4 regions of the Candidatus Pantoea symbiotica genome follow, and region 1 is predicted to be linked to each of the others. Evidence: predicted binding sites of a transcription regulator. Region 1 holds the regulator's gene; each other region holds the start of a gene.
What was found. The regulator CRP, encoded in region 1, controls carbon source genes, mostly activating them, when cyclic AMP is high. The targets are predictions, from matches to a motif close to ATGTGANNNNNNTCACAT.
Positions count from the first base shown of each region.

Region 2: a site for CRP is predicted at 2,158-2,175, ahead of ACXIZX_RS03030 (iron-containing alcohol dehydrogenase). Genes of this name have one in related genera too.
Region 3: a site for CRP is predicted at 3,157-3,174, ahead of yrbN (protein YrbN). Genes of this name have one in related genera too.
Region 4: a site for CRP is predicted at 2,747-2,764, ahead of ACXIZX_RS08485 (6-phosphofructokinase). Genes of this name have one in related genera too.

Region 1 covers NZ_JBSZHR010000002.1:3,639,567-3,645,490, reverse strand. Annotated here, with positions in the region: gene argD (bifunctional acetylornithine/succinyldiaminopimelate transaminase) at 1-91, shown strand, start outside; gene ACXIZX_RS17640 (YccS/YhfK family putative transporter) at 88-2,166, opposite strand; gene crp (cAMP-activated global transcriptional regulator CRP) at 2,225-2,857, opposite strand; gene ACXIZX_RS17630 (OsmC family protein) at 3,162-3,566, shown strand; gene ACXIZX_RS17625 (phosphoribulokinase) at 3,618-4,487, opposite strand; gene ACXIZX_RS17620 (YheU family protein) at 4,549-4,767, opposite strand; gene ACXIZX_RS17615 (hydrolase) at 4,770-5,786, opposite strand; gene ACXIZX_RS17610 (LysE family translocator) at 5,847-5,924, shown strand, end outside.
Region 2 covers NZ_JBSZHR010000002.1:532,421-538,344, forward strand. Annotated here, with positions in the region: gene ACXIZX_RS03025 (dihydrodipicolinate synthase family protein) at 5-889, opposite strand; gene ACXIZX_RS03030 (iron-containing alcohol dehydrogenase) at 907-2,055, opposite strand; gene dtnK (D-threonate kinase) at 2,237-3,508, shown strand; gene ACXIZX_RS03040 (D-threonate 4-phosphate dehydrogenase) at 3,501-4,481, shown strand; gene ACXIZX_RS03045 (DeoR/GlpR family DNA-binding transcription regulator) at 4,488-5,246, shown strand; gene ACXIZX_RS03050 (YacC family pilotin-like protein) at 5,306-5,653, opposite strand; gene cueO (multicopper oxidase CueO) at 5,831-5,924, shown strand, end outside.
Region 3 covers NZ_JBSZHR010000002.1:310,440-316,363, reverse strand. Annotated here, with positions in the region: gene ACXIZX_RS02075 (AraC family transcriptional regulator) at 1-168, opposite strand, end outside; gene ACXIZX_RS02070 (SDR family NAD(P)-dependent oxidoreductase) at 352-1,098, shown strand; gene ACXIZX_RS02065 (DEAD/DEAH family ATP-dependent RNA helicase) at 1,167-3,077, opposite strand; gene yrbN (protein YrbN) at 3,094-3,150, opposite strand; gene nlpI (lipoprotein NlpI) at 3,255-4,139, opposite strand; gene pnp (polyribonucleotide nucleotidyltransferase) at 4,269-5,924, opposite strand, start outside.
Region 4 covers NZ_JBSZHR010000002.1:1,695,456-1,701,379, forward strand. Annotated here, with positions in the region: gene pqqF (pyrroloquinoline quinone biosynthesis protein PqqF) at 1-602, shown strand, start outside; gene dld (D-lactate dehydrogenase) at 762-2,462, opposite strand; gene ACXIZX_RS08485 (6-phosphofructokinase) at 2,899-3,879, shown strand; gene ACXIZX_RS08490 (PTS sugar transporter subunit IIB) at 3,890-4,204, shown strand; gene ACXIZX_RS08495 (PTS sugar transporter subunit IIC) at 4,197-5,570, shown strand; gene ACXIZX_RS08500 (class II fructose-bisphosphate aldolase) at 5,557-5,924, shown strand, end outside.

The DNA of each region.
Region 1 (5,924 bases):
TTTTGTACCTTCGCTGGTGATTGAACCTACCGATATCGCCGAAGGCATGACGCGTTTCGCCAGCGCGATTGAAAAGGTGCTGGCTGCTTAATCCGCTTTCGGACGTAACACCTTGAGCCAGCGACCATGATGCGGTCGCTGGCTCCACGCCAGCGAAGAGATGGTGTGCATCACGCTGAGATGCTGCAAAATCCGCTTCACATGCTGTTCGACAATCGTCACCGGCCCTTCATTCAGATTCTCCGGCGCTTCCAGAATATTGCTGTCGTTGCCCGGTCCGTCATACGCCAGCCGCTGCTGACAACGCTGCAGCGCGATTTCACAGGATTGCAGATAACGTTCCGCCAGCTTGGCCGTCAACATGGTGTGCTCACGCGCCAGAATCGTCATGGCGTTAATATGCTCGACGATGAACTGACTGTGCGTAACCCACATGCGCATATCTTTCAGATATTGCAGGTTAAAGCCCGGCTCGCTCGATGCCTGGTTCAATGAATTGAACAGCGCGTTGTGCGCCTGATTAACCTTCATGCGCTGATAAGCCAGTTTCTCCGGCGATTGTTCCGGGCCTAACAGCATTCGCAGCGCTTCCTGATAGGCTTCCAGCGCATCGTGCGCGTTCTTGCGCAGCAGTCCGCTTTGCCACTGCGGCCACAGCCAAATCATCCCGGCGAAGGCAATCAAACAGCCCATCAAGGTATCCATCATGCGCGGCAGCAGAAACTGTGCGCCGTTGAGCGACAGCAGTTGCAGCGAATACACCGCCGTGACGGTGAAGCCAATCATCGACCAGCCGTAATATTTCCGCGTGATCAGATAACTCGCCAGCGTGATCCCCAGCATAAACAGCAGCGTGATCGATTCCGGTACCGCCAGCCGTAATGAGGCGGCGGCGATCAGCAAACCGGCAAAGGTGCCCAGCGCACGGTGCTGGATGCGCACGCGCGTCGCGCTGTAACCGTTCTGGCTGACGAACATGATGGTCATCAGAATCCAGTAAGGTTTGGGGATGTTAAAGAACAGCGCCAGCGAGCTGCCAAACATCAGCATTACGGCGAAGCGTGCCGCGGTGCGTAACGCGGTGGATTTGAATGACAGATAACTGCGCAGCGCCGGCAACAGCGGCAAACGGCGCTGGCGATCGGCCATCAGGTCACGCGTGTAGAGCGGCTTCTGCGTGCGCAATACGCGGGCGATGCGGCTGAAGTGATACAGGCAGAAGTTACCGACCGGATTATCCGGATGCTGGCGCGCAATTTTCTCCAGCGCGCCGAGCTGTTTCTCCATGTGGAAACGGTCTGGCAGCTGATGGTAGAGAATCGCATCCGCCAGCACGCGCAGCCGCGCCGAGATGATTTTGGCGTTCCAGCGAATCACCGCTTCGGCGTGGCTCTCTTCAACCAGCTTCTGCACCTCTTCCGGCTGATGCAAACTCACCGAGATGTGTTCCTGTAAATCCAGCGCCACCTGGAAAGCGCGCGTCAGGCGTTTGTGGCTGTTATCGCGGCTGGCCGACAGCATATGCATTTGCTGGTAACAGGTGGTGATGAGATCGACCGCCTTTTGCTGACGTGCCAGCAGCGGCGGCAGCGCTTTTTCCGGATCGGTCAGCTGCGTCAGTAAGGTGTATTTGGCATCGCAATAATCCGCCAGTTCGCGGAACAGCAGGCTAAGCGATTCGCGCATCGGCTGCTCTTTCCACAGCCAGAACCAGAACCAGTTGAATAAGCCGTACCACAGCGTGCCGCCAATGTAGAGCAACGGCGGCACCCACATCGGCATGCGTCCCACTAAGCTGAGCGTAAAGATAGCGGCGATGAGCGTTGCGGGCAGCAAGCGCGCATGCAGCGGACCGATTTCGCCGGTCACGCCAATCAGCAGCGGCAGCGCCAGCAAAATCAGCGGCAACGGAATCTGGTAAGCAGTAAGGATTTGCATCAGGAAACTGCCGGTGGCAAACAGCGAACCACCCACAATCAGGCGTTTGAAAAAGCGTTTGTGCGGCGTATCCAGCCCCGCCATGTTGCAGCAGGCCGGCACTAATGAGAACAGCAGACCTTTTTGCAGATCGCCAAACAGCCAGCCGAGAGCCACAGGCAGGCACAGCACCAGCGTTTGCCGCAGCGCATAGTTAACTTCGGGATGATAGATGATTCGACGCCACATCAGCTCATCGCAAATAGAAACGGCGCGATGTTGCCATCACGCCGTGGGTGAGAAGAAATTAGCGGGTGCCGTAAACGACGATGGTTTTACCGTGTGCGGAGATCAGGTTCTGATCTTCCAGCATTTTCAGGATACGACCCACGGTTTCGCGTGAGCAGCCCACGATCTGACCAATCTCCTGGCGGGTGATTTTGATTTGCATCCCGTCTGGGTGAGTCATCGCATCTGGCTGTTTGGCCAGATTTAGCAGCGTTTGCGCGATGCGTCCGGTTACATCGAGGAAGGCAAGGTTGCCCACTTTCTCAGATGTGACTTGCAGACGACGCGCCATTTGCGACGAAAGTCGCATTAAAATATCCGGGTTTACCTGAATCAGCTGACGGAATTTTTTGTATGAAATTTCAGCCACTTCGCAGGCAGACTTCGCACGTACCCAGGCACTACGTTCCTGGCCTTCTTCGAAAAGACCGAGTTCGCCGATGAAATCTCCCTGATTGAGGTAGGAGAGAATCATCTCTTTGCCTTCTTCATCTTTAATCAGTACCGCTACGGAACCTTTTACGATGTAGTACAGCGTTTCCGCTTTCTCACCCTGATGGATGAGCGTGCTTTTGGATGGATATTTGTGAATATGGCAATGGGACAGGAACCATTCGAGTGTAGGGTCTGTTTGCGGTTTGCCGAGAACCATTCGCTATTATCCTCTGTTGTAATCGTGCCCAAAATACAGGGGGCATTTTTCCCTGTCAGGCGGTTTAATCGTCGAGCGTTTCCAGTAAAGGAAAAATTATTCCGGGTGGACTCTTAAGCTACGCTTTTGATTCTTCCGGCCTTCGTCTGTGATGACGAAAATATTTTCAGCACTGTTTGTAGCACAGCTTTTGCGAGCTGTCTTGTGTTGTCTCGCTTCAGCAGAAGGGGGATTACTCTGGATTGCTGTTTGTCAGGTGAAAGCGTACTCTGGCGGCAAAACCGCCGCTTCAGGAGAGAGAATAATGCAGGCACGAGTGAAATGGGTGGAAGGTCTTACCTTTCTCGGAGAATCCTCATCTGGCCATCAGGTATTAATGGACGGTAATTCCGGTGATAAAGCGCCAAGTCCAATGGAGATGGTGCTGATGGCCGCAGGCGGCTGTAGCGCCATTGATGTGGTGTCGATCCTGCAAAAAGGGCGCAGCGATGTGGCCGATTGCGAAGTGAAACTCACCTCAGAACGCCGTGAAGAGGCGCCACGCATTTTTACCACCATCAACCTGCATTTTATTGTCAGCGGCAAAGCGTTGAGCGATAAAGCGGTTGCGCGCGCGGTTGACCTGTCGGCGGAAAAATATTGCTCGGTGGCGATCATGTTGGGTAAAGGCGTGGAAATTACCCACAGCTATGAGGTTGTCGAGTTGTAATCGGTCGTAGGGGAGGCATTCATGCCTCCCTTTTCACAGCCCGCACCAAACCTACTCAATTCGCTTCCCTTCAATCAGTCGCTGAACCAGCGGCAGCATAATCAGCTCCATCGCCAATCCCATTTTGCCGCCCGGCACCACCAGCGTATTGATGTGGGAAATAAACGATCCCTGAATCATCGCCAGTAGATAGGGGAACGCGATGCCTTCCAGACCGCGAAAATGAATCACCACGAAGCTTTCGTCGAGCGAGGGAATTTCGCGGGCGGCAAACGGGTTTGAGGTATCAACGGTCGGCACGCGCTGGAAGTTAATGTGGGTGCGCGAGAACTGCGGCGTGATGAAGTTAATGTAATCCTCCATCGAACGTACCACCGAATCCATCACCGCTTCGCGTGAATGGCCGCGCTCGCCGGTGTCACGCACCAACTTCTGAATCCACTCAAGGTTAACAATCGGCACCACGCCAACCAGCAGATCGACATGCTCCGCCACATTTTGCTGCTGCGTGACCACGCCGCCGTGCAAGCCTTCATAAAACAGCACATCGGTGTTTTCCGGCAGCGGCTGCCACGGCGTGAAAGTGCCCGGCACCTGATTCCACGGCACCGCTTCATCGTAGGTGTGCAGATATTTACGTGATTCGCCGAGGCCGGTTTGGCCGTAATGTTTAAACGTCTGCTCCAGCAGGCCGAAGTCGTTGGCTTCCGGGCCGAAGTAGCTGATGTGGCGACCGAGATCGCGCGCTTTGCGGATCGCCATGTCCATTTCCGGACGCGTGAAGCGATGGAAACTGTCGCCCTCGAGTTCCGCCGCATGCAGGTTCAGCTGCTGGAAAATCTTGCGGAAGGCGAGGCTGGTGGTGGTGGTTCCGGCGCCGCTGGAACCGGTGACGGCAATGATTGGATGCCTGGCTGACATAACAGAGCTCCCTGTGAGGTCCGGCGATGAGCATTGTTACCACGAATTGCCGCTGGGTGCATTAGCCGCGAAATTCACCCTTCGGCATAATATTGATCGATTCATGCAGTTCCGACCACACCAGCACTACGTCGCCGCGCTCCAGCTGGCGGCGCACATCGGCGACTTTTTGCAGCAAACTGCGTTCCTGCTCGCCGTAATCGGTGCCTTCGCGTAACACGAAGGTTTCAATCAGGTTTTCCAGCGTCTCCGCTTCGAGTTCTTGCCAGGGAATAATCACAATTACACATCCAGATAGGTTGAGAGCCAGTCGGGCACGCGCTGTTCCAGCCACATTTTCGGTTTAAGCAAGGTGCCGCCGACAAAGCCGACGTGGCCGCCTTGCTGCGTCAGCTGATACTGAATGGAAGCTGACAGCTGGTCAGGTTGCGGGATCACGGCATCGGTCATAAAGGGATCGTCTTGCGCATGAATGATCAGCAGCGGTTTGCGCACGCCGGTGAGCAGCGGCATCGCGCTGGCTCGTTGATAATAGTCGTTGGCGTCGATAAAACCGTGCGCACGTGCGGTTATCGCATCATCAAACTCGCGTAAGCGGCGGAAAGCGCGTAGCTGGCTGAGATCGACCGGCAGCGTGCCGGGCCAGGCGCGCAGTTTGCGCGTGGCGTTCTTTTTCAGCTGCGTCAGCAAATAGTGCTGATAGAAGCGCGAGAAGCCAACGTCCAGCTTGCCGCTGCACGGCTCCAGCGCCAGCGGCGCCGAGATGGCGATGGCGGCATCAATCGGCACATCGTGACCTTGCTGACCGAGCAGGCAAGCCAGCATGTTGCCGCCCAGCGAAACGCCGACAGCGGCGGTCGGTACGCTGCCCCATTCGCGTTGCAGCCAGTTAAGGAAGTAGGTGGCGTCTTCAGTTTCACCGGAGTGATAGATGCGCTTTAAGCGATTAGGCTCGCCGCTGCAGCCGCGAAAGTGCATCACCACCGCCAGCCAGCCGCGCGCCTGACACGCCTGCATCAGGCCGTGCGCATACGGGCTGCGAAAGCTGCCTTCCAGGCCGTGAAACATCACCATGCGCGGTTTATGACGCGCCTGCGCCGGATCTTCACTCCACGCTAAATCGACAAAATCGCCGTCCGGCAGGTCAAGACGCTGCCAGTGCGGACGCAACGTGACGCGGCGGCGCAGAATGCGCGGCAACAGCGTTTGTAGATGCGCGTTACTGAATCCGCGCAGTGGTTTAAAGCGCTCGCCGCTGGGGCGATCAAAATAGCTTGGGTAAAGGCTTGTCTGATGCATAAGTCGCTGATAGCTTCGATGGGTTGTTCGCTTTACTGGGTGAGGAGCACCCGAATATACATGGAACTGAGTCTTTTTTTATCAATGTTAGGTTTTCTTTGGGTCGCGGCCATCACGCCCGGGCCCAATAATATGTTA
Region 2 (5,924 bases), 3.1 Mb from region 1:
TGCATTACTGCAAATACTGATTCACAATCTGGCGGATCTTCTGCTCTTCTTCGGCAGAGAAACTCACCGCATAGCGGCTGTCGCCAACCTCAAAGCCCAGCAGCGTCACCGCTTTTTTCACTGCGGCGGGAGAGAAGCCCACGCTATACAGATCGGTGCGCAGACCGGTGACGTTTTCCTGCGCCAGGCGCGAACCTTCGATATCGCCGGCATGAAAGCGTGCCCAAATCGCATTGATCTCTTTAGGCGCCACGTTAGCGAGACCAGAAATACAGGCCGAGCAGCCGTCGACAAAGCCCTGATGAATCAACGAATCCGGACCGTTCAGCACATCAAAACTGTCGATTCCTGCAGCCGCTTGCAGAAAGCCGCTCAGGCTTTCATAGCTGCCGGCGCTGTCTTTAATGCCGATGATGTTCGGGTGCGCGGCCAACGTGCGCACGGTTTCCGGCTGCAGCGTGTTGCCGGTGCGTGCCGGAATGTTGTAGAGGAACAGCGGCAGGTCGATGGCATCGGCCACCGCGCGATAGTGGGCGATCAGCTCTTCCTGCTTTAGCGGCACGAAATAGGGCGTGATCACTGAAACCGCATCCACGCCCAGCTTCGCCACTTGTTTCCCAAGGCGAATGGTTTCACGCGTGGAGATCTCGCCAATGTGCGCCACCACCGGCGCGCTGCCGTTCACTTCATCAACGCAGGTTTGCGTCACCGTCAGCTTCTCCTGTTCGTTCAACACGAAGAATTCGCCGTTGGTGCCGCCGCAGAAGATGCCGTTGCCGGCGCTTAACTGACGTTTAACCTGTTCGCGTTGGACGGCTGGATTGAATGCGCCGTCGCGATCGAAGGTGGTGACGATGGCGGTTAACACGCCCTGAATTTTCTTGCTCATGTTGTCCTCGATAATCCTTAGTGATTCAAAGCCGGAAATAGCGTCAGGTAGACGTTGCGTACGTCATCGGCGCCCACTTTCATCGGTACATTCTTCATCAGGCGCTGCACGTCGAGCGCGGCTTCCACCAGATACGGCAGATGATCCGGGCCGATACCCAGCTCTTCCAGGCTGGCGGGCAGCTTCAGGCGTTTCACCAGCGCGGCAAAGTACGCCACCAGCGCGTGGGATTTGGCTTCGTCGTCCAGCGAGGTATCGGCATCCGGTAGCAGATCGTAAGCCTGAGCGAATTTGCTCACCGCCGCCGGACGCACAAAGCGCATGCAGGGCGCGAGCAGAATGGCGTTGGCGACGCCGTGCGGCAGGTGATATTTGCCGCCCAGCGGATAAGACATTGCATGTACCAGATGCGTACCGGCATGCGCAATCGATGCGCCACCGTAATAAGACGCCCACAGCATATTCAGGCGCGCCTCAAGATTATCCGGCTCCGCGATGGTGGTTTCGAGGCTGGCAAACAGCTTTTTCATGCCGATCAGCGCATAGTTATCGCTCACCGGATTCGACACGGTTGCGGTAAAACACTCGATTAAATGGCACAGCGCATCGATACCGGTGGAAGAGGCGATATGTGGCGGCATGCTGGTGGTGAGTTCCGGCACCAGCGCGACATAATCTGGCAGCATCACCGGCGTGATAATGCCGACCTTGGTCTCTTTCTCGGGGATCGCCAGAATCGCATTGGGCGTGGCTTCTGAGCCAGTACCTGCGGTGGTGGGAATCAGCAGCGAAGTGGTGCGTGTTTGCGGCTTTTCACCCGCCAGCAGCGCCTCCAGTGTTGGCGCGCCTTCAACACACAGAATCGACAGCAGCTTGGCGACATCCAGTACGCTGCCACCGCCGACGCCAATCACCAGATCCACATCGGTGCTCGGCAGCGCGGCAACAATGGCTGCCACATCGTGCTGGCTGGGCTCTGGCGGCACCGTATTGACGATGCTCAGGCTGGCAATCTGCTGCTTCAACTGGGCGATCAGCGTCTGCACCGCCGGAATGCCTTCAATATTCTTATCGGTCACCAGCAGCGCTTTTTCTTTACCTTGCAGTAAATAGCTGAGGTCATTAAGCGCTTGAAAGCCACTGATCACGGTGCTGTTGATATTCATCTCTTACCCTTACGTTTTTTGCGCTGAATGATTAAGTTTGCTCATGCAGCACGAGGTCTATCACTACAGTGCTAATTTTATAGGACAAATTGATTTCGATTAATTTGATCTTGCTCACATATAATCAATCATGATTGAATATAATCATTGCAGCACGGCAGCGGCCGGAACAGGAGAGAGCATGACTTTACCGCCATGGAAAACGCCAGTCCTGGTGATTGCCGATGATTTCACCGGCGCCAATGACGCGGGCAGCGGGCTGGCACAAGCCGGGGCGCGAGTGCATGTGCTGTTTGATAGCAGCACGCCGCATGACGCTGATGCCGCCGATGTGCTGGTAATCAGCACCGATAGCCGTGCGCTCAGCGAACAGGAAGCAGCCCGGCGCACGCGAGCGGCGATTGAGCAACATCGGGCCATCGCTAACGATGGTTGGTTGTTTAAGAAGATTGATTCCACGCTGCGCGGCAATCCCGGCGCGGAAATCGAAGCCGCGATGCAGGCCAGCGGCAAATCATTAGCCTTAGTGGTGCCGGCGGTGCCGAAGCTTGGACGCACCACGCGAGCGGGTGAAGTGTGGATCCATCAGCAACGTCTGATCGACAGCGAATTCGCCAGCGATCCTAAAACGCCGGTCACCAGCGGCCATGTGCTGACGCGGTTGCAGATGCAGAGCACATTGCCGGGTGAAACCCTCGATCTCGCTACGCTGCGCGGCGGCCAGTTGGCGCAGGTGCTCGGCAGCAAGCAAGGTTTGCTGGTGGTGGATATCGAGCAGGACGGCGACATTGCCTTATTAATGGCCGCGGCAGCCACGCTGGAGACGCGTCCATTGCTGGCCGGTGCGTCCGGGCTCAGCGATGCGCTTGGCGCGATGCTGGCGGCGCGTCAGCCTCGTCCGGTGCTGGCGGTGGTTGGCTCGATGAGCGCGATTGCGCAGCAGCAGATTACGCGCCTCGCCAGCCAGCGCGACATCCGCATTATCGACATTGATATCCGCCAGCTGTTTGCCCAACCGGCCTGGCCGCTGGCTGAACAGTGGCAGCAGGCAATGCAGCAGGCTCTGTACGACGGCGCGCATTGCGTGGTGCGTACTACGCAACACGCCGATCAGCGCCACGAGATCGAGCAGTTGTGCCAACAACATCAGGTTTCACGTCAGTTATTGGGCGAGCGCATCTGCCAGTTTCTCGCGCAGTTAACCCGCAGCGTGTGCCGCGAGGTGCAGCCTGCTGGACTGTATCTCTCTGGAGGTGATGTGGCGATTGCCGTGGCGCAGGCGTTTGGCGCGAGCGGTTTCCAGATTCAGGGCCTTGTGGCGGGCTGCGTGCCGCACGGGGTTTTGCTTAACAGTGAATTACACCTGCCGGTGATGACCAAAGCAGGTGGCTTTGGTGACGAAAACACCCTGGTAGAAGCCATTCGTTTTATTGAGGAGAAGTCGAGTGAGTAAAATTATTGCGATTACCATGGGCGATCCGGCGGGCATCGGCCCGGAGATCATCATTAAAGCGCTGGCAGAAGGTGAGTTAGCGGGCGTACCAGCGGTGGTGGTGGGTTGCGCCAACACGCTGCGTCGGGTGATGGGACTCAATATCACGCCGCAGGCTGAACTGCGCGTGCTCGACCAGGTCAATGATGCGCACTTCGCGCCCGGCATTATCAACGTAATAGATGAGCCGCTGGCGGATGCCGCCGCGCTGCAGCCCGGCGTGGTGCAGAAAGCGGCGGGCGATTTGGCCTGGCGCTGCGTGAAACGTGCTACCGAACTGGCGCTGGCTGGCGAGGTGCAGGCGATCGCCACCGCACCGTTAAATAAAGAGGCGCTGCATTCGGCGGGACATCTTTATCCCGGCCACACCGAACTGCTGGCGCAGCTGACCAACACCAAAAATTACGCCATGGTGCTCTACACCGATAAGCTGAAAGTGATTCACGTCACCACGCATATTGCGCTGCGAAAGTTCCTCGATACCTTAAACGGCGAACGCATTCAGACGGTGATCGGCATGGCCGACAGCTTCCTGCGCCGCGTCGGTTTCGACAAGCCGCGCATCGCCGTGGCGGGCGTCAATCCACATGCCGGTGAAAACGGCTTGTTTGGCGATGAAGAGATCACCATCGTCGCGCCTGCTATCCAGGCGATGAAAGCGCAGGGCATTGATGTCAGCGGTCCATGCCCGCCCGATACCGTGTTCCTACAGTGTCAGGAAGGGCAGTACGATATGGTGGTAGCGATGTACCACGATCAAGGACACATCCCGCTGAAATTATTAGGTTTTTATGATGGTGTAAATATCACCGCTGGCTTGCCGTTTATCCGCACTTCGGCGGACCACGGCACCGCGTTTGATATCGCCTGGACAGGTAAAGCGAACTCTGCGAGCATGGCGATCTCCATTAAACTCGCGATGCAGCTTGCATAGGGAAATATGAAGGGACAAAGCCGTCTCGACCAGATTATGGACTATCTGAAGAGCCATAATTTGGTCACTGTTGAACAACTGGTGAGCGCTATTTCTGCCTCGCCAGCGACGATCCGCCGCGATCTGATCAAGCTGGATAAAGAGGGCGTTATTAGCCGCAGCCACGGCGGCGTCACGCTGAATCGCTTTATCCCCAATCAGCCGACCACGCTGGAGAAGATGCAGCGTAACCTCGCCGAGAAGCAGGCCATCGCGCAGTTTGCCGCCAGCTACGTGCAATCGGGTGATGCGGTGGTATTGGATGCCGGTACTACCATGCTGGAGCTGGCGCGCCAGCTAACGCACCTCAAGCTGCGGGTGATCACTGCCGATCTGCACATCGCGCTGTTTCTTTCCGAATTTAAGCAAATCGAAACCACCATTATTGGTGGACGCATCGATGATTCCAGCCAGTCGTGTATTGGTGAACATGGACGTCGCTTGCTGCGCAGCATCAATCCCGATATCGCGTTTGTCAGCTGCAACTCTTGGAGCATCGAACGCGGGATTACCACGCCAACCGAAGATAAAGCCGGATTGAAAATGGATCTGCTGGCTAATGCGCGCCGCCGTGTTCTGCTGGCTGACAGCAGCAAGTACGGTTCATGGTCGCTGTATTGCGCCGCGCCGATTGATAGCCTGACTGATGTGGTAACGGATGCGCGTCTGGATGAAGCGGTGTGCCGCGACCTGCGCGAGCGTGGATTGGGTTTGCAATTAACTTAACATTCTCCTCTCCTGTGGGAGAGGAATGGGGTGAGGGCATCAGCCCGCACCCAATCTGATTACTTAACGTAAGCCAGCAAACTCAGCGAATCGCGCGCCAGCGACTTACACTTTTTGTCATTGGTGATGGCGATGCCGCTCAAATCCTTGTAGCTCTCTTCGCCCAGCGACTTCATGTTGTAATTGCTGTAGTTGCTTAAATCCCAACGGTTTTGTTGGGCGAAAAACACCAGCGCTTTACGAATCTGTGCGTCCGGCAAATCCTGATAGCCACAATCGTTCTTGAGATAAACGAACACGGCGGTGAGGTCGGCCAGATCTTCTGCTTCGGATTCGCTCAGGGCAAAACTGGTGGAGGAGAAGCCAAGGAGTCCCGCCAGCAGCAGGATCTTGATGCTTTTCGTCATAATGATTCTCAACAAGGGACAATTTATTGACGTTAGCACAGTTATTGCCGGTATTCCGCTAAATTTGCCCTTTCGGGCCATTCCCACCATTTTTATCAGCGCATTCTGTTTCAGGGCTTGACCCTCCCGCAGGGTAAAGGTTTACGCTGTGCCCTTATTCACGACAAGGATAAGAATATGCAACGTCGTCATTTTCTAAAGTTGACTGCCGCACTCAGCGCCGCCGGTGCGCTGCCGCTGTGGAGCCGCTCACTAATGGCCGCCACACGCC
Region 3 (5,924 bases), 3.3 Mb from region 1:
CTGCGCGATCAGAGCAAAGCTGGCCCAGGTCGCCACATGCGCCAAACTGGTGGGCTGAGAGCTGCGGCCGAAAGAGAGAAAATCGATCGGGCAATAGTGACGACCATCCTGCGGCGCATGGCGGGCAATGATTGCCACCAACTGCTGCCATTGTTCCTGATGAATCATGCGTTCTGCGCTCCGCGATAAGAAATCACTGAGTTGATATTCTCGCTTGTCGCTGGCGTTGCGCCTAGTCCTTGAGCAGCAGATTTGCAGGATCGTGCAAGAAGCTTGCAGGATTGCGCTACCACCCGATTGTATGGACAGCGCATGCTTTATCTTCCCCGAAATCTCAGGTGGAGAGATACGATGAAAACACTTGAAGGCAAAATTGCGCTGGTGACGGGCGCTTCGAAAGGCATTGGTGCCGCCATCGCCATGACTTTCGCGGCGGCCGGTGCTCGGGTGGTGGTGAATTATCTTCAGGACGAAGTGGGTGCGGCGGATGTGGTGACCGACATCCAGGCGCTGGGTAGCGACGCCATCGCCGTACAGGCGGATATCTCACGCGAGGCCGATGTGCAGCGCCTGTTCGCTAGCAGCATTGAGCAGTTTGGCGCACCCGATATTGTGGTGAATAACGCCGGCATTTTTCACCACGGTGACTTTACTGACCTTAGCATCAGCGAAATGCAGCAGCAGCTGAATGTGAATCTGCTGGGCACCTTGCTGGTGTGTCAGCAGGCGGCAAAACATTTCCCCGCACGCGGCGGTTCCATCATCAATCTAAGCGCCTTAAACAGCCAACGCAGCACGCCCGGTTCGGTGCTGTGGGCGGCAACCAAAGGCGCGATCGATACCTTGACGCAAGGCCTCGCACGGGAACTTGGGCCACGCAATATTCGCGTCAATGCGTTAGCACCCGGCATTATTTTGACCGAAGGTTTGCTGGCGGCGAAGAAGATGCATCCGGAGTTGAAGGCACAGCTGATTGCCGCTACGCCGCTTGGACGCTTTGGCTTGCCGGAAGATGTGGCGCAAGTCGCGCTGTTTCTGGCATCGGAAGAGGCGGCATATGTTAGCGGTGAACGCGTGCTGATTGCTGGCGGCGTGTAAACTTTACTTTCCACAAGCATAAAAAAAGGGACGCATCAGCGTCCCTTTTTACTTTTAGCGTTTAACGCTTATGCGTCACGACGACGAGGTGCAGCTGCGCCTTCTGGACGCGGGCCACGACCACCTTCACGGCTGAAGCGTCCGCCTTCGCGGCCACCTTCACGACGCTCGGAGAAGCGACGTGGAGCGCCTTCGCCACGTGGAGCACCCTCACCGCGCGGTGCGCCATTGCCACGACGTTCGCCGCCAGCAGATGGACGACGTTCGCTACGCTCGTGCACCGGTGCATCACCCATCAGCTGCATATTCATCGGCTTGTTCAGAATACGCGTACGAGTGAAGTGCTGCAGTACTTCGCCCGGCATGCCTTTCGGCAGCTCGATAGTTGAGTGAGTACCGAACAGCTTAATGTTACCGATGTAACGGCTGCTGATGTCGCCTTCGTTAGCGATCGCGCCAACGATGTGACGAACTTCAACACCATCATCGCGGCCTACTTCAATGCGGTACAGCTGCATTTCGCCAACGTCACGACGTTCACGACGTGGACGATCGCCATCGCGGCTGTCACGGCTTTCGCGTGGACCACGAGAATCACGTGAATCGCGACGCTCACCACGGTCAGGACGATCGCTGAACTCACGACGCGCTGGACGTGGTGCTTCTGGTGGCAGAATCAGTGGACGTTCGCCCTGAGCCATTTTCAGCAGTGCTGCGGCCAGAGTTTCGATATCCAGATCTTCGCCCGGCTGCATTTTGCTCAGCAGTGCGCGGTACTGGTCCAGATCGCTGCTTTCCAGCTGCTGCTGTACTTTAGCCGCGAACTTAGCCAGACGACGCTCACCCAGCAGTTCTGCATTCGGCAGTTCAACTTCTGGAATGGTCAGCTTCATGGTGCGTTCGATGTTGCGCAGCAGACGACGCTCGCGGTTCTCAACGAACAGCAACGCACGACCTGCACGACCTGCACGGCCGGTACGACCGATACGGTGAACGTAAGACTCTGCATCCATTGGGATATCAAAGTTTACGACCAGGCTGATACGCTCAACGTCCAGACCACGTGCGGCAACGTCGGTCGCGATCAGGATGTCAAGACGACCATCTTTCAAACGCTCCAGCGTCTGCTCACGCAGTGCCTGGTTCATGTCACCGTTCAGTGCTGCGCTGTTATAACCGCTGCGCTCCAGCGCTTCGGCCACTTCCAACGTGGCATTTTTGGTACGCACGAAGATGATGGCTGCATCGAAATCTTCTGCTTCCAGGAAGCGAACCAGTGCGTCAGTTTTACGGCCGTAAGCGGTCCAGTAAGACTGAGAAATGTCTGGGCGCGTAGTCAGGCTTGACTGGATGCGCACTTCCTGTGGATCTTTCATGAAGCGCTTGGTGATACGACGAATCGCTTCTGGCATGGTTGCTGAGAACAGCGCGGTCTGATGACCGTCTGGAATCTGCGCCATGATGGTTTCAACGTCTTCGATGAAGCCCATACGCAGCATTTCATCAGCTTCGTCCAGCACCAGACCGCGCAGGTTAGACAGATCTAACGTGCCTCGCTTCAGGTGATCCAGCAGACGACCAGGTGTACCCACAACAACTTGTGGTCCCTGACGCAGTGCGCGCAGCTGAACGTCATAACGTTGGCCGCCGTACAGGGCTACAACGTTAATGCCACGCATGTGTTTAGAGAATTCTGTGACGGCTTCAGCAACCTGTACCGCCAATTCGCGGGTCGGTGCCAGCACCAAAATTTGCGGTGCTTTAACAGTAGGATCAATGTTGTTTAGCAGCGGCAGTGAGAAAGCCGCAGTTTTACCACTACCGGTCTGCGCCATACCCAACACGTCACGGCCAGCCAGCAGGTGAGGAATACACTCAGCCTGGATTGGAGAAGGCTTAACGTAGCCCATACCGTTCAGTGATTCGAGGATGTCGGCGTTCAGGCCAAGGTCAGCAAAAGTGGTTTGAATATCAGTCATGTAGTACACGTGCCTCTTAGATTGCGGCGGCCAGTCTACATAACTCGTCGTGAAAACTTTCAGTCATTTTCATCAAAAAGTGTGAACCGGCTCAAATTAGAAGTTTTGACGAACAGAAAAGCCCTCATCTCTGAAGATGATGACTTTACAGGTATTCAGGCAATAAAAGTTCGTCAGCTATTGCTGGTCAGATTCTGATAAATCGTCTTGTGTCTGGCCGAGTTGCGCCAGTTCCAACAATGCGTATCGGTGCTCAACAAAGTTGTTTACGTTGTTGGCCACCGCCAGTTTGAACAACGCTTTCGCGTCGTCCTTCTCCCCCAGACTTAGGTAGTACTTACCTAAATAGAAGTTGGTTTCACTGAGATGTTCAGCGAGCGAGGTGTTATCCGTTGCGTCCGCCTTGAGACGTTCCATCAGCGTTTTTTCACTGATGTCGCCAAGGTAGAACTCGACAATATTCCATCCCCATTGATCGCGAACCGCTTTGTCATGACGCTGTCTCAGCGTAACTTTTGCCTTGTCGGCATCCATATCGCTTTCAACGAGATAGAGCCAAAGGCTGCGGAATGGATCGTTAGGATCGTCTTGATAAAACGCCAGCAGATCATCTTGCGCTAACTTGTATCGACCGCCGTAATAGAGGGCGATACCACGGTTTAAATGCGCATAGTTGTAAGTTGGATCAAGCTCAAGTACAGAATCAAACGCTTCATAGGCAGCATCAAAGTTGCCTGCCTGCGTTAAGTATATACCGAGATAGTTAAATACCTCAGGCATATCTGGTCTTATAGACAGCGCTTGCGAAAAATCGTTCCGCGCTAGTGCCCTCAGACCCAAACTATCATACAACACTCCGCGCTCATATAATAGCTGTGCGCGTTCATCATCGGTCAGGGCACGACTGGCAAGAATTTGTTCCATGCGCGCTAGGATCACCTCTTGCTGCAGTGTGGGCTGCAAAGGTACTGCCAGAACTTCGTTCTTACGCCAATTGGAGTTGCTGCATCCTGCCAGCGTGATAGCTGTCGCAACAAAACACCAGCGCAAAAAAGGCTTCATTTCCCACTCCCGAATACAAACATTGGGACAACCATCCTGTCATCCTCCTGCTGTGCACAAGGATTCCCGCCCTCGCGATGATCTAAACACCTCTCCCCGCAAAGCAGGGAGAGGTAAATCGGTAAACGCTTACTCGGCGTCAGATGCATCAGATGCAGCGGTAGCAACTTCTTCCGCTGGTTTCTGCTCTGTCGCTTCTTTGATGCTCAGGCGTACACGGCCCTGACGGTCCACTTCCATTACTTTCACTGGAACTTCCTGGCCCATCTGCAGATAGTCGGTCACTTTCTCTACGCGCTTATCGGCGATCTGAGAAATGTGAACCAAACCTTCTTTACCGCCGCCGATTGCCACGAAGGCACCGAAATCAACGATACGTGTCACTTTACCTGAGTAAATGCGGCCAACTTCGATCTCAGCAGTGATCTCTTCGATACGACGAATGGCTTCTTTAGCTTTCAGGCTATCAGTTGCAGCGATCTTCACGGTGCCGTCATCTTCGATTTCGATGGTGGTGCCGGTTTCTTCGGTCAGCGCACGGATAACCGAGCCGCCTTTACCGATGACATCTTTGATCTTGTCTGAACTGATTTTGATGGTGTAAATGCGCGGCGCGAACTCAGAGATTTCCTGACGCGGCGTGCTGATTGCCTGTTCCATCACGCTCAGGATGTGCAGACGCGCACCTTTAGCCTGATTCAGAGCAACCTGCATAATTTCGCGGGTGATGCCTTCGATTTTGATATCCATCTGCAGCGCAGTAATACCATCGCGGCTACCTGCTACTTTGAAGTCCATGTCGCCGAGGTGATCTTCGTCACCCAGGATGTCAGACAGAACCACAAAGTTGTCGGCTTCTTTAACCAGACCCATCGCAATACCGGCTACGGCTGCTTTGATCGGTACGCCAGCGTCCATCAGTGCCAGAGAAGCACCACACACGGAAGCCATTGAAGAAGAACCGTTAGATTCGGTGATTTCTGAAACCACACGCACGGTGTATGGGAAGTCAGCTTGCTTAGGCATTACTGCCAGCACGCCACGCTTCGCCAGACGACCGTGACCAATCTCACGACGCTTCGGTGAGCCAACCATACCGGTTTCTCCCACGCAATACGGAGGGAAGTTGTAGTGGAACAGGAAGCTATCAGTACGCTCGCCCATCAACTCATCCAGATTCTGCGCATCACGTGCGGTACCCAGCGTTGCGGTAACCAGCGCCTGCGTTTCACCACGGGTGAACAGTGATGAACCGTGCGTACGTGGCAGTACGCCAGTGCGCACGTCCAGACCACGAATCATATCTTTCTCACGGCCATCGATACGCGGTTCGCCACGGATGATGCGGCTACGAACAACGCTCTTCTCGAGATCGTGTACGATGTCAGCGATATCGCCAGCGTCCAGCGTCTCATCTTCAGCCTGCAGTGCCGCAATTGTTGCGTCTTTCACTGCGCCAACCTGAGTGTAACGCTCTTGCTTATCAGTGATGCGATAGGCATCGCTGATGCCCGCTTCTGCCAGTGCAGTAACGCGTGCGATCAGTGCATCGTTAGTTGGCAGTGGCTGCCAATCCCAACGTGGTTTACCGGCTTCGGCAACCAGCGCATTAATGTTTTCGATAACGATCTGCTGCTGGTCGTGGCCATATACCACAGCACCCAGCATCTGCTCTTCAGTCAGGATGTCAGCTTCTGATTCCACCATCAGCACCGCGTTCTGGGTACCGGCAACAACCAGGTTCAGACGTGATTCGTTGATTTCATCAGCAGTTGGGTTCAGCAC
Region 4 (5,924 bases), 1.9 Mb from region 1:
GCCAGCGCGTGGCGCTTCTGCTCAGCGATTTTGCACCGGATCTGGCGCGCTACACGCCGCCCGCACAACTGCAATGCGGCATTGTGCCCATCAACTGCGATGGACCCGATCAGGCGCTGTTGCTGTTTATGCCGTTATCGCACGCCGACGATGCCGCCCTGGCTGCTTTACGCGTGCTGGCACTGATGCTGGAAACGCGTTTCTTCCAGCGGCTGCGCGTGGATCAGCAAATTGGTTATGTGGTGTCAGCGCGTTATCAACGGGTGGCAGATGTGGATGGCTTAATGCTGGCGCTGCAATCGCCGGATATCACCTGGCGCGCGTTGCTGGGTCACTGCAAACGCTTTATGCGTGAGATGGTTGCCGAGATCGCAGCAGTTTCCCCTGAAAAGCTGGCGGCATGGCAGGCAAGCTTACTGACGCAGTGCGCAAGCAAAGACAATGGCGATGCCGCACTCGAAACCCTGCGCCAGCAGCACGGCCTGGCGACGCTCAATCGCGCTGCCATTCAGGCTCTGACGCTGCCGCAGCTTGAGCAACTGCACCAGCGTCTGCTGCGCGAACGGCATCGTTGGTTGATTTTGGTGACCAGGTGCGCATAAATGCGCACCCTACAAAACCCGCACCGTTGTCGTAGGGTCGCCATTTATGGTGACCAGGTGCGCATAAATGCGCGCCCTACGAAACCCGCACCGTTGTCGTAGGGTCGCCATTTATGGCGACCAGGTGCGCATGAATGTGCACCTTTCGAAACTCCGACGCTACATCTCCCGCCAAAACTTCTTCTTACTGGTTTTACCAATCCCCGGATTACAGCTATTGGTCGGATCAAGTTGTTTCCAGTGCTCGACATGCTCACACGATGCCTGATAGAGGTGTCCGACATTGTGCTCGGCGGGATACTTCGCGCCGCGCTGCTCCAGATAGCGCTTCACCTCTTCCTTAAACACTTTCGCGTCGTAGCCCGGCTTCAGCACGTAATCCTGATGATTGACGAAACAGAAGAAGTGTCCACAGCAGGAATCAACCTGTACCTGGGCCGCCAGATGATCCGGCAGCGTCAAACGCCACGCGTCATCATTGCGGCGCAGCGCCACGTCAAACGCCACCAGCCGTTCGTTGGGGTTGTAGCCCAGCGCATCGCAGTAGGAAATGGTGCAGCCGCCGACGCCGAAACGCACCAAAAATGCATCCGCCGCTTCGCGTGCATTGCAGAGGAAAAAGCCGCCTGGCTGCTCAGCAAAAAACTGCTGTAACAAGCTTTGTAATTCTGCGGTTTGCGGCGACTCCACTTTGATCATCAGATGATGTTGATACTCGCTGCGGTAATCCATGATGCGCGGCGCGATAAAGCTCGGCGTCAGCTGGTTAAAGAATTGCAGCACCCGATCAACAAAATTGCGCGGCAGGAATTTCAGGTGGCTGACGCGCACATCCCATTTGGCTTTGTTGGCCATCATCTGCGGAATGGCCTGCGGTCCCAGTTTGCGGATCGCCAGATACATATGTTTGGCGTAGCGCACGGTTAAATCGAAGGCGTTGCGATGGATATATTCCGCCTGCAGCGGCAACTCGCTCATCTTCGTTAGCAGGAAACGGCGCAGCGCCACCAGCACGCTCTCATCGTTAGTGCCGATGTAAAAGGTATCGCTGCCGGTGCTGGCTTCGAAGGTCGGCAAGCGCACGGCGAACACCACCACTTTACCGGCGCTGCCTGAACTGTCGTGCAGGTAACGCAGATCGCCATTGAAGCGCGCCGGAGAATCTGCGGCCACATCTCGCAGGCGGTCGGCATAATCATCAGCCCAGATTTTTCCCTGCCAGTCGGGCTGCTCACCGGTTTGATAGCGCTGCTGCGTCAGGTTTTCCAGCATCACTTCTGGCGTGTCGCCCAACTCGATGCCGAGATGGTTGACCATCTCTAAACGACCATCGTCATGAATGCGGGCGAACAAGGATTTTTCGGTGAAAGCGGGGCCGCGCCGAATCAGCGAGCCACCGGAATTATTGCAGATGCCGCCGACCACCGACGCGCCGATGCAGGATGATCCAATCACCGAGTGCGGCTCACGACCCAGCGGCTGCAAGGTGTGCTCCAGTTCGGTCAAGGTGGTGCCAGGGAAAGCAATCACCTGACGCGCCTGATCGATCACCTGCACGCCTTTGAGCTGGCGGGTGCTGATAATCACGATATCGCGGTCATAATCATTGCCGTCGGGCGTTGAGCCGCCGGTAACGCCGGTATTCGACGCCTGCATCAGCACAATGACATCGTGCGCCACGCAAACCTGCAGCGTTTGCCACAGCTGCAACAGTGTTTGCGGTAACGCCACCGCCAGCGCTTCACCGCGTCCGACGCGGAATCCCTTTATGTACCAGGCTTTGTCATCCGCATGGGTTAATAGCTGTTTCTCGCCAACTACCTCTGCCAACTTACGCAACATATCCTTCTGCATGCTCATTTTTTTCTCTTGTTTATTCTTTATCTGCCACGGTATTGGACAAGTGCATCGGCATTGAGTCAATCGTTCACTGGCCCTGACGCATAAATAACGCACGTAATCATTATCCCTTTATCTGATGCGGAATAAGCGTCAGGAACCGATAAAAATGCGCGGGAAATCACAAAATAGATCGAAAGCAAAACAGCGAGCAGGGTGTTAATTTAAGCTGCCGAGTTTACTGCGCAAAATAAATATAACTCTATGATTTTATTTGTTATTAATGCTTTAAGGTGAAAAGTGTCATGTGATTTATATCACAAAATTTAGCCTGTATTGGATGCTGTCAATGATCTCACTCGGGGAATTCATCGCAAAAGTGTGACATTCGTTGCAAATAACAATGTCGTTAATCGGAAGAATGAATTCCAGACGCACAGCATAAAGGATGATGACAATGAGAATTGGCATGGTGATCAGCGGTGGCGATGTTACCGGGATTAATAACTTTGTGTATCAAATATCGCGATTAACTCAGGCGGAAATGGTGTTATTTAACGGTGGTATTCCGGGATTGCTGGAAAACAATCACCAGGAAATATCCCAACGCGATTTAGTGGATTACGCTATCGCCGCTATTCCGGTGATGCAATCGGGACGAACCAGCAGAAAATTAATTCGTCCGGAATATGAAACCATCGCCAAACATCTTAAGTCGCTGCGCATCGATGTATTAATTATGGCGGGCGGTGATGGTTCATTACAATTCCTGCATACGCTAAGCGAATTTGGCGTTAACTGTTTTGGCGTCGGCATGACCATCGATAATGACGTATTTGGCAGTGATTACAGCATCGGCTTTTCCACCGCCTGTGAGCAGGTTTTAAAAGAGGTGGCGAAATTACGCAATACCGGCCGCGCCTTAACCGGTCGTGTCTTTATGGTTGAGTTGCTGGGCGGTTATTGCGGTGAGTTAACCCTGCAGTCAGCGATCAAATCCAATGCGGATTTCGCGCTGATCCCGGAATGCCAGATTGCGCCGCAGGAGCTGGCCGAGCGCATCACGCAGCGTCTGGCGGCGCAGAACAGCGTCATTATTTTGTGTTCGGAAGGCTACACCCGTGAATATTCGCCGGGCTTTCAGGGCGCCATCGATACCTTAATTAAACAAATTGAACCGTTAATTGGTGTGCGTATTCGTAAAACAATTATCGGTTATGGTCTGCGTAATGGCGATCCTACCTGTGAAGAGATTTATCAGGGCACCATTATGGCCAGTGAAGTCGCGCGTTGTATTCAGTCGGGAATGCGCAACAAAGCGGTGATTATTAATGGCAGTAATCGACCGATTCCGATTGATTTAATAAGCATGAAAAAACGCCTGGTCGATACGGAAGGGCATCATTATAAACTCGCTAAACAACTGCAAATTCTGTGAGGAAATAGCCATGCTGAAAATATTATGTGTCTGTGGATGTGGTTTGGGTTCAAGCTTTGCGATTGAGATGAGCGCCAAGTCAGTATTAAAGAAACTCGAAATTGATGCTGATATCGATCACACCACCATTTCTGAAGCCAACGCCTTTAAATCCGACATGATTTTAACCCAGAAAGCTTTTGCTGATGTGTTAAATGCCGATGCCAGCCCGGAACAGATCAAACGGGTGATTATTCTCAATAAGCTGACCGACAAAGCGGAAATTGAAGAGAAAATCGTGGCGTTTATGAAAGAACGTAACTTAAAGGTTGCTAATCATGAATAGTGTGATCGACTTCCTGGTAAAAGACTTATTGGGGCAGGCATCAATTCTGATCGCCTTTATTGCCCTGATTGGTCTGCTACTGCAAAAAAAATCAGCAGGCAAGGTGGTGGAAGGCACCTTTAAAACCCTGCTTGGTTTCTTAATTATGATGGCCGGTATCAACATTATTGTCGGTACGCTGACCTTCCTGAACACCATTTTTACCCACGGTTTTGGCATGCAGGGTTATATCACCGACGTTGCCGCCATTGCAGGGTTAGCAAACCGCGAGCTGGGTTCAGAAGTGGCGCTGACGCTGTTGGTGATCTTTATCGTCAACATCATCATTGCCCGTCTGACACCGTTCAAATACATCTTCCTTACCGGTCAGGCGCTGCTGTGGATGGCGACCATCGGTGCGGTGATTGGCTATAAAGCGGGGCTAACAGGCTTACCTCTGATCCTTACCGGTGGCATCTTTGGCGGCATTATGGCGGTCGTGATGCCTGCGCTGGCACAACCGGTGGTGCGTCGTATCACCGATTCCGACGATGTGGCGCTCGGTCACTTCTGCACCATCGGCTACCTGCTGACGGCGGCGGTGGCGAAGGTGGTGGGCAAAGGTTCGCGCTCCACGGAAGACCTCAAACTGCCCGACAACTTTAAATTCCTGCAGGACACTTATCTGTCGATGGCGGTGGTGATGGTGCCGATGTACCTGATTCCTGCGGTCGCCGCCGGCCCGGAATTTATCGGCCAGTACAGCAACGGCATGAACTATCTGATGTACGCCTTTATGCAGTCGATTCAGTTCGTGTGCGGTGTGTTCGTGCTGTATAGCGGCGTGCGTCTGCTGCTGAACGAACTGGTGCCAGCTTTCCGTGGTATCGCCATGCGTCTGGTTCCGGATGCGAAACCGGCGCTCGACTGCCCGGTGATGTTCCCATACGCCCCGAATGCGGTGATCGTCGGCTTCCTCGCCACCACGCTGGGTTCGGTGGTGGGCATGCTGGTGTTCCCGATGTTTGGTCTGGCGATGATTCTGCCAGGTCTGCTGACCAACTTCTTTGCCGGTGGCACCGCAGGCGTGTTTGGTAATGCGCTTGGTGGTCGTCGCGGGGCGATGATCGGCGGTTTCGTGCACGGTCTATTCATCACCTTCCTGCCGGCGATTCTGGTGCCGATGCTGGAAAGTTACGGTTTTACCGGCGTCACCTTCAGTGATTCGGATGTGATCAGTACCGGCCTGGTGCTCGGCCATGCATTCCAGAATAACTGGCTGTTCGTCGCGCTGTTTATTGCCTTCATTACTCTCATCGCCTGGTTTGTTAACGGAAAATCCACCAAGTCTAAATCCCATGAGGAAAAGCTCCATGAAACTTTATAACTTTACCGATCTGTTACAGGTGGCTAAAGAACGTGAATTTAAAGCGCTCGGTTCCTTTAATTTGCACTGCCTGGAAATGCTGCCGGCCTTTTTTAAAGCGGCGGAGAAAACCAATAGTCCATTAATGATTCAGATCTCAACCGGCACAGCGAAATATCTCGGACACAAATTATTGGTGGATGCGATTCGCTCACTGTCAGAAAGCCGTAACGTGCCGACCTGTTTGCACCTCGATCACTGTTCGGATTTAGACGCTATTCAAACCGCGCTGGATGCGGGCTTTAGTTCAATTATGTATGACGGCTCACATTTGCCGATTGAAGAGAACATCGCCAATACGCGCCGTGTTATTGA